Regions from separate parts of the Kitasatospora sp. NPDC003701 genome, predicted to be linked through region 1. Evidence: riboswitches for the same ligand, from Rfam matches in the RefSeq annotation. Region 1 holds a riboswitch; each other region holds the start of a gene.

Evidence for each region. Region 1 has a riboswitch for cyclic di-AMP ahead of ACWDRR_RS08250 (glycoside hydrolase family 16 protein). Riboswitches for the same ligand answer to the same signal wherever they lie in the genome.
Region 2: linked by a shared signal. The riboswitch ahead of ACWDRR_RS24475 (M23 family metallopeptidase) and the one ahead of ACWDRR_RS08250 (glycoside hydrolase family 16 protein) in region 1 are both predicted to bind cyclic di-AMP.
Region 3: linked by a shared signal. The riboswitch ahead of ACWDRR_RS35630 (transglycosylase family protein) and the one ahead of ACWDRR_RS08250 (glycoside hydrolase family 16 protein) in region 1 are both predicted to bind cyclic di-AMP.

What each region holds. Positions count from the first base shown of each region.
Region 1 is NZ_JBSFNM010000006.1:130,785-134,050, forward strand. It holds gene ACWDRR_RS08240 (alpha/beta hydrolase) at 1-505, shown strand, start outside; gene ACWDRR_RS08245 (MoaF-related domain-containing protein) at 633-962, opposite strand; cyclic di-AMP (ydaO/yuaA leader) riboswitch at 1,369-1,533, shown strand; gene ACWDRR_RS08250 (glycoside hydrolase family 16 protein) at 1,536-2,798, shown strand; gene ACWDRR_RS08255 (hypothetical protein) at 2,877-3,266, opposite strand, start outside.
Region 2 is NZ_JBSFNM010000027.1:71,081-74,346, forward strand. It holds gene ACWDRR_RS24470 (DUF2470 domain-containing protein) at 1-424, shown strand, start outside; gene ACWDRR_RS24475 (M23 family metallopeptidase) at 887-1,912, opposite strand; cyclic di-AMP (ydaO/yuaA leader) riboswitch at 1,916-2,076, opposite strand; gene ACWDRR_RS24480 (MFS transporter) at 2,387-3,266, shown strand, end outside.
Region 3 is NZ_JBSFNM010000058.1:50,215-53,480, reverse strand. It holds gene eno (phosphopyruvate hydratase) at 1-352, opposite strand, end outside; gene ACWDRR_RS35630 (transglycosylase family protein) at 596-1,513, opposite strand; cyclic di-AMP (ydaO/yuaA leader) riboswitch at 1,518-1,689, opposite strand; gene ACWDRR_RS35625 (cytochrome P450 family protein) at 1,988-3,262, opposite strand.

The DNA of each region.
Region 1 (3,266 bases):
GGGCGGCGCGCAGTCGGAGACGTACTTCACCAAGGACGTCCCGGCCGCGATCCAGGCGACGTACCGGGTCTCCGCCGACCCGCAGGCCTGGGGCTTCATGGGCAATTCGACCGGCGGCTACTGCGCCCTCAAGCTCGCCATGCGCCACCCGGAGGTCTTCCCGACCGCCGTCTCGCTCTCGGGCTACTACCAGGCCGCCGACGACCCGACCACCGGGGACCTCTTCAAGGGCAGCCAGCAGCGTCGCAACGAGGCCGACCTGATGTGGCGGCTGAAGAACCTGCCGCACCCCGAGGTGTCCGTGCTGCTGGCCGGCACCCGGGAGGGCGACGGCGACTACCGGCGGGACACCGAGGCGTTCATCGCCGCCGCGCACGGGCCGATGAAGGTCTCCTACAGCATGATGAAGACCGGCGGCCACAACTTCGAGACCTGGAGCAGGCTGCTGCCGTCCTCGCTGGAGTGGCTCTCCCAGCGCCTCAGGGTGCCGGACCGCACGGTCTGACCGGGAGGAGCCGGGCGGTACGGCGGCCGGCGCCCCGGGCCACCGGCTCGGGCCATCGGCGCGGCCCGCCGGCTCGCCGGCCGGTCGCTCGGGCCGCCGCCTCAGGTCACCGCCCCGGGCCGCCGCCTCAGGCCACCGGCTCCAGCGTCCCGGTGTGCAGCTCGCCGACCCGGCCGCCCTCGCCCTCGTACGTCCAGAACGCGCGCACCGTCAGCCTGCCGAGGTCCATCACATGGCTGACGGTGATGCCGCTCTGCTCGGTCCAGCTGACGAAGTACAGCTCCGGCCCGATCTCGGCGATGTGCAGCGCCACGTCCTCCCACTGGCCGGCCGACTCGCCGAGGCCCTCCCAGCGCAGCCGCTTGCCGTCGGGCGAGTAGGCGTTGCGGAACGCCGCGCCGTTGTCGACCTGGAAGAGGTAGGTGCGGCCGGCGAAGGCGGGCAGGGGCGCGGTCATGGCGGGACTGGTCCTCGTCTCTCGTCTGTGCGGTACGGCTGGATACGGCTGGACCCCCAACCTATCCGACCGGCCCACCTTCGCGGGGGACTGGCGGGCACCCGCTACCGGCCGGCGCCCACGCCGTCGGGCCCTGCCGGCCGCCCCGCCGCCCGGCCCACCGGCCGCCCCGCCGCCCGCCCGTCCGACCCGCCCCGCCGGCGTCCCCCTCCGGCGCCCCGCCCCGGCCCGGCCGCCAACTGATCAACTCCACCGGCGACTTGATCAACTCCGCCCCGCCCCACTGTGAGCTGCGCGACAACACCCCCTGTCGGGTTGTCGCCTTCCCGGCGGCCTGCCTAGCCTGCACGAGTCCGTCTTCGCGGACCCCGCCGCCGGGACGCCGAGTCCTGTCCACCCGCCGGTCGGCAGTCGAGCACCACAGTGGACGGGAGCGGGGGACCCAGGTCAGTGCCCGGCCCGTGCGCTCCCGCGCACCGGCCGAGGCTAGGGGTGAAGCCGCTCCACAGGCGGCCGGGCGACCTCAGCCCGAACCCGACAGCTCACCTCGCAGGCGTCACAGAGGACACCGCCATGCAGAAGCCTGCCCGGCGCGCGACCCCGCGCCACGCCCGCCCCTCCCACCGAGGCCGCAAGGCCGCCTTCGCCGCCACCGGCGCGCTCGCCATCAGCGGCGCCGGACTGCTGGGCGTCCCGGCGCTCACCGGCGCCCAGGCGGCCACCGTGCCGACCGTCACCCAGGACAAGCTCGCCCCGGCCACCATGGTCGCGGGCAAGGCCACCACGGCCGCGCTGACCGTCCACTCCTCGGCCTGCTTCACCGCCAAGACCGTCGGCGTGGGCGTCCGCGACGCGGCCGGGCGCAACCTCGACTTCCCCGGCAGCGCCTCCAACGCGCAGATCTGCCCCACCGGCCTGTCGGTCACCACCGGCGCCCGCACCCTGCCCGCCGGGACGTACACCCAGTTCGGCTTCTGGCAGGACCTCGGCGGCGCCTGGCACAACCTGCCCTCGCGCCAGCTCGTGGTCTCCGGCGCCACGGCCACCCCGAGCCCGACGCCGACCGCGACCGCCACCCCCAAGCCCACCCCGACCGCCACCCCGTCGACCCCCGCGCCGTCGACCCCCGCGACCGGTGCCCCGGTCGCCGGGAAGTCGCTGACCTGGTCCGACGAGTTCGACAACCTCGCCCTCGGCTCGCGCTGGACCGCCGACAAGAGCAGCTCGTACCACTACGGCGACCACAACCCCAACGACAACAAGCTCGACTGGCTGAACAAGAACAACGTCGCCGTCTCCGGCGGCGCCGCCACCTTCACCGCCAGGCCGAGCAGCCACACGCTGGAGAACGGCAAGCAGGCCTGGGACACCGGGCTGCTCACCACGGAGTACTCCGGCGAGGGCTTCAAGGTGAAGACCGGCGACTACGTCGAGACCCGGGTCAAGCTCCCGGCCGGCACCGGCGCCTGGCCGGCGCTGTGGACGTGGAACGGCACCAGCGGCAACCACGGCGAGATCGACACGTTCGAGTACCACTCGGACAACGCCAACCTGCTGGAGCTGACCAACCACGTCAACGCGGACCACAAGTACGTCACCGACGCGAAGGCGATCGCCCACGACCAGTGGGTCACCGTCGGCACCCAGTACGGCGCCAACTCGGTCGACTGGTACATCAACGGGGTGAAGGTCTTCGCGGACGGCAAGGGCGTCGGCGCCAACTGGTCGGCGTACCTGATCCTCAACCTGTCCCTGAGCGCGGGGCAGTACCACCCGGCGCCCCAGGGCACGGCTCCGATCACCTTCGCCGCGGACTACGTCCGCGTCTACCGCTGACGGCCGGCACCGAACGACCCGGGCCGTACGGTCCAGGGGCACTCCGGCCCTGGACCGTACGGCCCGGGTCGGTACGGCTCAGCCCTCGGTGGTCTCCACCACCGGGATCTCGAACGGCTGCCTGTTGTTCGTCTCGTTCCGGTCGTCGTCGCTGCGCACCGCGACGTAGCCGCCACTCAGTTTGCCGAGGGGGACCTCGGGGGCGAGCCGGACCGGGATCAGTGCCGTGGCGCTCCGGAACTTCGCCAGCCCGGCCGGGAAGGTGCAGCGCACCCGGTGGCCGTTCTGGAACTCGTAGCAGTTCTCCGGGAAGAACGGCCCCTCGGCCGTCACCCCCTCCGGCAGGGTGACCACCACGGTGAACGAGGAGGCCGTCCGGTCCGGGCCGAGGTTGCTGACGAAGGCGTGCACCGTGGTGGTGCCGCCGGGCGCGGCGGGGTCCGGGTCGATCCGGACCACCTGGAGGTC
Region 2 (3,266 bases), on a different contig from region 1:
GCTCCACCTCGCCCACCTCGCCGACGACGGCCTCAGCGTCCACCTCCGACTCGACGTCGCGCACGCCGTCCTCTCCACCCCGTACGGCACCACCGCCCTCACCGGCGCCGACCTCTCCCTCGCCGCGCCCGACCCGCTCGCCCGCTTCGAGGCCGCGATGCTCACCCACCTCGCCGACGACCACCCGGACGCCCTCGCCCTGCTCACCCGGCTGCTGGACCAGGAGCTGCTCGCCGGCCGCCCCGACATCCGCCCGCTCGCCCTCGACCGGTACGGCCTGGTGCTCCGCCTGGACCACCCGTACGGCCACCGCGACGTCCGTCTGGTCTTCCCCGAGCCGGCCCGGGACGCGGACGAGTTCGGCCACCGGGTGCACCAGCTGCTGACCGCCGCGAACAGCGACCTGCCCGCCCACCGGTCCTGACCGGTCATCGGTCCCGACCGGTCATCGGGCGAATCCGGAGCCGTGACCGGAGCCGTGACCGCACCCGCCACCCGCCACCCGCCGCGGAAATTGCCCGGCGGATTTGACGGCCCGTCCGACCCCGGGCGGGCCGTCCGCATTCGGGGCGGGAACCATCCGGAACCGGTCCGGACGGGCCGACACCGGAATCCGGAAAGCGCACGCTGCCGCAAAGGCGGGTCAGCCGCCGCGCCTCCCGTCACAGGGGGGGCTGCTTCGAACCGGGACCGGCCCGCGGAAGAACAGGGAAAACAAAAAGCGGCCGGCCCGGCTCGCGAAGGATATTCGCGAGCCGGGCCGGCCTGGGCGTGTCCCGCGCCCATGTTCCACTGGTGGTGCGGCGATCACCCGGTCGAGCGGTCACCCGACATGACCATCCCGGGAGGTCGTTCGCCCCGCACCCAGCGGTGGTCCGACCCCAGGTCAGATGGAGACGCCGTGCGCCCGGAGGTAGGCGATCGGGTCGATGTCCGAGCCGTACTCCGAGCCGGTGCGGATCTCGAAGTGCAGGTGCGGGCCGGTCACGTTGCCGGTCGCACCCGAGAGGCCGATCTGCTGGCCGGCGGTGACGGTCTGACCGATCTTCACGCCGATCGAGGACAGGTGCGCGTACTGGGCGTACTTGCCGTCGGCGAGCTTGATCTCGACCTCGTTGCCGTAGGCGCCGCCGTTGCCGGCCTTGACCACGGTGCCGGCCGCGATGGCGCGCAGCGGGGTGCCGGTGGAGGCGACGAAGTCGGCGCCGGTGTGGTGGCCGGAGGACCACATCGAGCCGGCCACGCCGTAGGCGGTGCCGAGCTTCGGGTTGGCGACCGGGGCGACGTAACCGGAGGTGGCGGCCGGGGCGGCCGGAGCCGGGGTGACGGCCGGAGCGGCCGGCTTGGCGGCGGGGGCGGCCGGCTTGGTGGCCGGGGCCTGCGCGGGCTTGGCGGCCTGGACCGGCTTCGGGGCGGCGGGCTTGGCAGCCGGCTTCACCGACTCCTGCGGCTTGACGGCGGGGGCTGCCGGCTTGGCGGCCTCGGCGGCGGCCGGAGCGGTGGCGGCCTTGGCACCGAGCGCGAGCTGCTGACCCGGGAAGATGAGGTTCGGGTTGGCACCGACGACCGAGCGGTTGTGGTCGTACAGCGCCTGCCAGCCGCCCTCGACCTGCTTGGCGTCGGCGATCTTCGACAGGGTGTCCCCGCCGACGACCTTGTAGCTCTCCTCGGCCGGAGCGGCGGCGGGCTTGGCGGCCTCGGCGGCCGGCTGCGCGGCGGCGGCCGGGGTGGCGTCGACGCTGGTGGCGCCGGTCCAGGTGCTGGTCTGCGCGGGCTTCGCGGCCGGGGCGGTGTGGGCCTGGGCGCTGATGGTGGTCACCAGCGGAAGGGCGAAGGCGGCGCCGGTCACGGCGGTGGCGATGCCGATGCGGGCGGCGCGGGGCAGGGCGATACGACGAGCCTGTGCGGGCATGGGGAATTTCCTCTCCGACGCCTGCGAGGTGAGCTGTCGGGTTCGGGCTGGAGTTGCCCGGCCGCATAGCGCGGCTTCACCCCAAGCCGGACCGCGAATTCCGGTCCGGCGACTTACCTTTGGGTCCCCCGCTCCTGCCGTACAGAGTTCGGTTCGTACCACCGGGCAGCGGCAGGACTAGGCGTTCCACCCGGTGGCCACCCGGGCCAATGCCGGGCGGTCGCTGAACTAAAGCCCATCCATCCGGGTGAAGCAATGTCGATCTCTTGAATCGACAACCAATGCCGGGAAGGCCGTGACACTCCGAATGATCGGCTGCACGGTATGTGCACAATCGATTCACCGCGTGCCACTGATCCACGACGCTCCGCCGATTTCGGTGTCCGTCCGCATGCGATCACCTACGGAAAGCCATCTGCCGACACACCCCCGGTGAGCCTTGTCACGTCGGCTCCCGGGGCGCACGATCAGGCGGTGGCCACCTCCGAGGCCGGCACCCTGCGCCTGGGCACCGCGCAGGGCCGCTGGGTAGTACTGGCGACGGTGCTCGGCTCCAGCATGGCGATGCTCGACAGCACCGTGGTCAACGTCGCCCTGCCCCGGATCGGCACCGATCTCGGCGCCCCGCTCGAAGCCCTGCAATGGACGCTCAACGCCTACCTGCTGACGCTGGCCGGCCTCATCCTGCTCGGCGGCGCACTCGGGGACCGCTACGGCCGGCGCCGCGTCTTCCTGATCGGCGTGCTCTGGTTCGCCGCCGCCTCGGCGGCCTGCGCCGCGGCGCCCACCATCGAAGTGCTGGTCGCGGCCCGCGCGGTGCAGGGCATCGGCGGCGCGCTGCTCACCCCGGGCTCGCTGGCGATGCTCCAGGCCGTGTTCCACCCGGACGACCGCTCGGCGGCGGTCGGCCTCTGGTCCGGCCTCGGCGGGGTGTCGGCCGCGATCGGCCCGTTCCTCGGCGGCTGGCTGGTGGACGGCCCGGGCTGGCGGTGGATCTTCCTGCTGAACGTCCCGCTCGCCGTCCTGGTGGTGGCGGTGGCTTCCCGGCACGTCCCGGAGAGCCGGGACGAGAGCGCGACGGGCCGCTTCGACGCCCTCGGCGCGGCGCTGGCCGCGCTGGCCCTGGGCTCGGTCACCTACGCGCTGACGGCCGCGGGCGAGGGGCTCTCCCCCCGGGTCTGGGCGGCCGGCGCGGCCGGTCTGCTGCTGGGCGCCGCCTTCGTCGTGGTCGAGCGCCGCGTCGCGGAGCCGATGCTGCCGCTCGGCCTCTTCTCCTCGCGCCTGTTCACCGCGGTGAACCTGGTCACCCTCTGCGTCTACGCCGCGTTCAGCGGCGTGTTCTTCCTGCTGGTCG
Region 3 (3,266 bases), on a different contig from region 1:
CGGCCAGCGAGACGCCGAGGATCGCGTTGGCGCCGAGCGAGGACTTGTCCGGGGTGGCGTCCAGGTCGAGCATGGCCTGGTCGATCAGGCGCTGCTCGGTGGCGTCGTAGCCGACCAGCTCGGGGCCGATCTGCTCGATGACGGCCAGGACGGCCTTCTCCACGCCCTTGCCGAAGTAGCGGTTCTTGTCACCGTCGCGAAGCTCCAGCGCCTCGAAGGCACCGGTGGAGGCACCCGACGGGACAGCGGCACGGCCGGTGCTGCCGTCGTCGAGGCCGACCTCGACCTCGACCGTGGGGTTGCCACGCGAGTCGAGAATCTCACGGGCTACGACGACATCGATGGACGGCACGAGGCATCTCCTAGCGGAAGCAGGTTCGGCTGACGATGGGTGCTGTCGGCCGGATGGTTGCGGAGTCGTTACGACCAGAGCCTAACCGCACGGGCTCTCGGGACCACGTCGACCTCGGTCCCGTCTCAGCGTGTGGCCCGGCTACCCACCGGTAGTTCACCTGGTTGCCCCATGAAAGGGGCCCGAATGCGGACGAAGGGGGTCTGACCGACCCCCTTCGTGGAGCCACCGCGGCGGCGGGCGTCAGCCGAGGTCGAGCACCTGGCCCGGAAGGATCAGGTTCGGGTCGGTGCCGACGGTGCCGCGGTTGCCGTCGTACAGCGACTGCCAGCCGCCCTGAACACCCTGCGCCGTGGCGATGGTCGACAGCGTGTCACCGGACTGGACGGTGTAGCCGTGGCCGGCGCGCTGCTGGGCGGCGGGGGCGGCCGCGGCGACCGGGGCGCCGTGGGCGGCGGCCGGGCGACCGTCCTGGCCCGCGTACTGGCCCGCGGCCTGACCCGCGTACTGCTGATAGACGCTCTGGTGGCTGGTCCAGTACCAGGCGCCGTTGCTCTGGTACCAGAAGACCTTGGCGTCGGCGTCCCAGCCGGACTTGTGCTGCGCGTCCTGCTGGACGGGCTGCTGGGCGGCGGGCTTCGGGGCCTGCTGCTGGACCGGCTGCTGGGCGGGCTTCTGAGCGGGCTTCGGCTGCGCGGGCTTCGGCTGGGCCGGCTTCGGCGCGGCGGGCTGCTGGGCCGCGGACTCGGCGTCCGAGGAGGTGCCGACCGAAGCCGGGGCGCCGCCCTTGGTCAGGCCCGCCTTCTGCGAGCAGACCGGCCAGGCGCCCGGCCCCTGCGAGGCGAGGACCTTCTCGGCGACGGAGATCTGCTGCGCCCGGCTGGCCTGGTGGGCCTGCGGCGCGTACGAGGTGCCGCCGTACGCCTTCCAGGTGCTGGGGGTGAACTGCAGCCCGCCGTAGAAGCCGTTGCCGGTGTTGATGCTCCAGTTGCCGCCGCTCTCGCACTGGGCGACCGCGTCCCAGGTCGAGACCGGGGCGGCGGAGGCGCCGGCGGCGGTGAGCAGCGGCAGTGCGAGTCCGACGCCGGCCACACCGGCGACGGCGATGGCCTTCTCGGTCTGGGTGCGACGACGATGACGGCCGGTTCCGACGAAGAGCATGACGTTTCCCTCTCCGCACGCCTGCGAGGTGAGCTGTCGGGTTCGGACCGGGAGGTGGCCCGGCCGCGTGACGCGAAGGCTTTCTGCCCGCGCGAGCGGCTTCACCCCAAGCCGTGGGGGACGGCAACAAACCTGGTTCCCCCGCCCCTGCCCAAGGGTTCTGGTCGGTTTCCCGTGACGCGGCGGGCAGGATTCGGCGTTCCGCGCACGGGGTTCGCAGCTGCGAACTCCAGGGAGGGTAGACAGATCCTCACATCAATCACAAGCTCATATCGCAGGTATCACACATAAATTACGGCGCGTGGCCGATCGCCTACCAACGACGGCGCTATGTCCTGATTGATTGCGGTTCAGGTCCCGTAGGAGGGCGCGGCGGCGACACCCCGTCAGCCCGAAGGCGACACCCCGTCAGCGTGTCGCCGGCCCGAAAGGGCGGAGATCGAGGCGCCGTCGGGGCATCGCCGCGCGGATTGCTCAGAGCCCGGCCGGGGGTTCCGCGGACGGCTTCTCGGGGGTGAATTCCACCGGGAGATCGCGAAGTCCGCGCATGATCAGGCCGCCGCGCCAGCGGAGATTCTCCGGGCTTTCGGCGAGTTGCAGATCGGGCAGCCGGGTGAGCAGGGTGGCGAGCGCCGACCGCCCCTCCAACCGGGCCAGCGGAGCGCCGATGCAGTAGTGGATGCCGTGCCCGAACCCCAGGTGCGGGTTGTCGGTCCGGGCCAGGTCGAGGGTGTTCTCGTCGGCGAACCGCGCCGGATCCCGGTCCGCCGCCGCGAGCACCACCAACACCGGGTCGCCGACCGGGATCTCCACCCCGCCGATGGTCAGCGGGCTGGTCGCGAACCGCCAGGTGGCGAGCTCCACCGGCCCGTCGTAGCGCAGGAGTTCCTCGATCCCGGTCTCCAGCAGAGCGGTCTCGCCGCGGGCGATCGAATCCTGGAGCAGCGCCCGCTGCCCGGGGTTGCGCAGCAGCGCGTAAGTGCCGTTGCCGATCAGGTTGACGGTCGTCTCGAACCCGGCGAAGAGGAGGATGAAGGCCATCGCCGCGGCCTCGTTCTCGGTCAGGTGCTCACCGTGATCGCTGGCCCGGATCAGGCCGGAGATCAGGTCGTCGCCGAGGTCGGCCCGCTTGCGGTGGATCAGCTCCGCCAGATAGGCGCGCATCCGCTTGACGGCCCGCCCCACCCCGCCGCGCTGCCCGCTGCCGTGGCGGATCATCATGCCCGCCCAGTCCCGGAAGTCGTCCTGGTCCTCGGCCGGCACGCCGAGCAGGTCGCAGATCGCGTAGATGGGCAGCGGGAAGGCGAACTCGTGGATCAGGTCCGCCGAGCCGCGCTGCGCGAAGCCGTCGATCAGCCGGTCGGTGAGCTGCTGCACCCGGGGTTCGAACTCGGCGACCCGGCGCGGCGTGAACGCCTTGGAGACCAGCCGGCGCAGCCGGGTGTGGTCCGGCGGGTCGATGTTCAGCAGGTGGGTCATCAGGTTGGCCTGGCGCTCGCCGGGGATGCCGACCCGGCCGGCCCGGTGGGCGTGCCCGCTGTGGTGGGCCGGGTTCTTCGAGAGCCGGCTGTCGGCGAGCGCCTGCCGGGCGTCCGCGTACCTGGTCACCAGCCAGGCCTCGACCCCGCTCGGCAGGGTGGTGCGGTGCACCGGCTCGTGCTCCCGCAGCCACGCGTACGCCGGGTACGGGTCGGCGGCGAACTCCCAGGTGAAGAGCGGCGGGCGGGCTGAATCGGGCTGAACTGGCATGTGT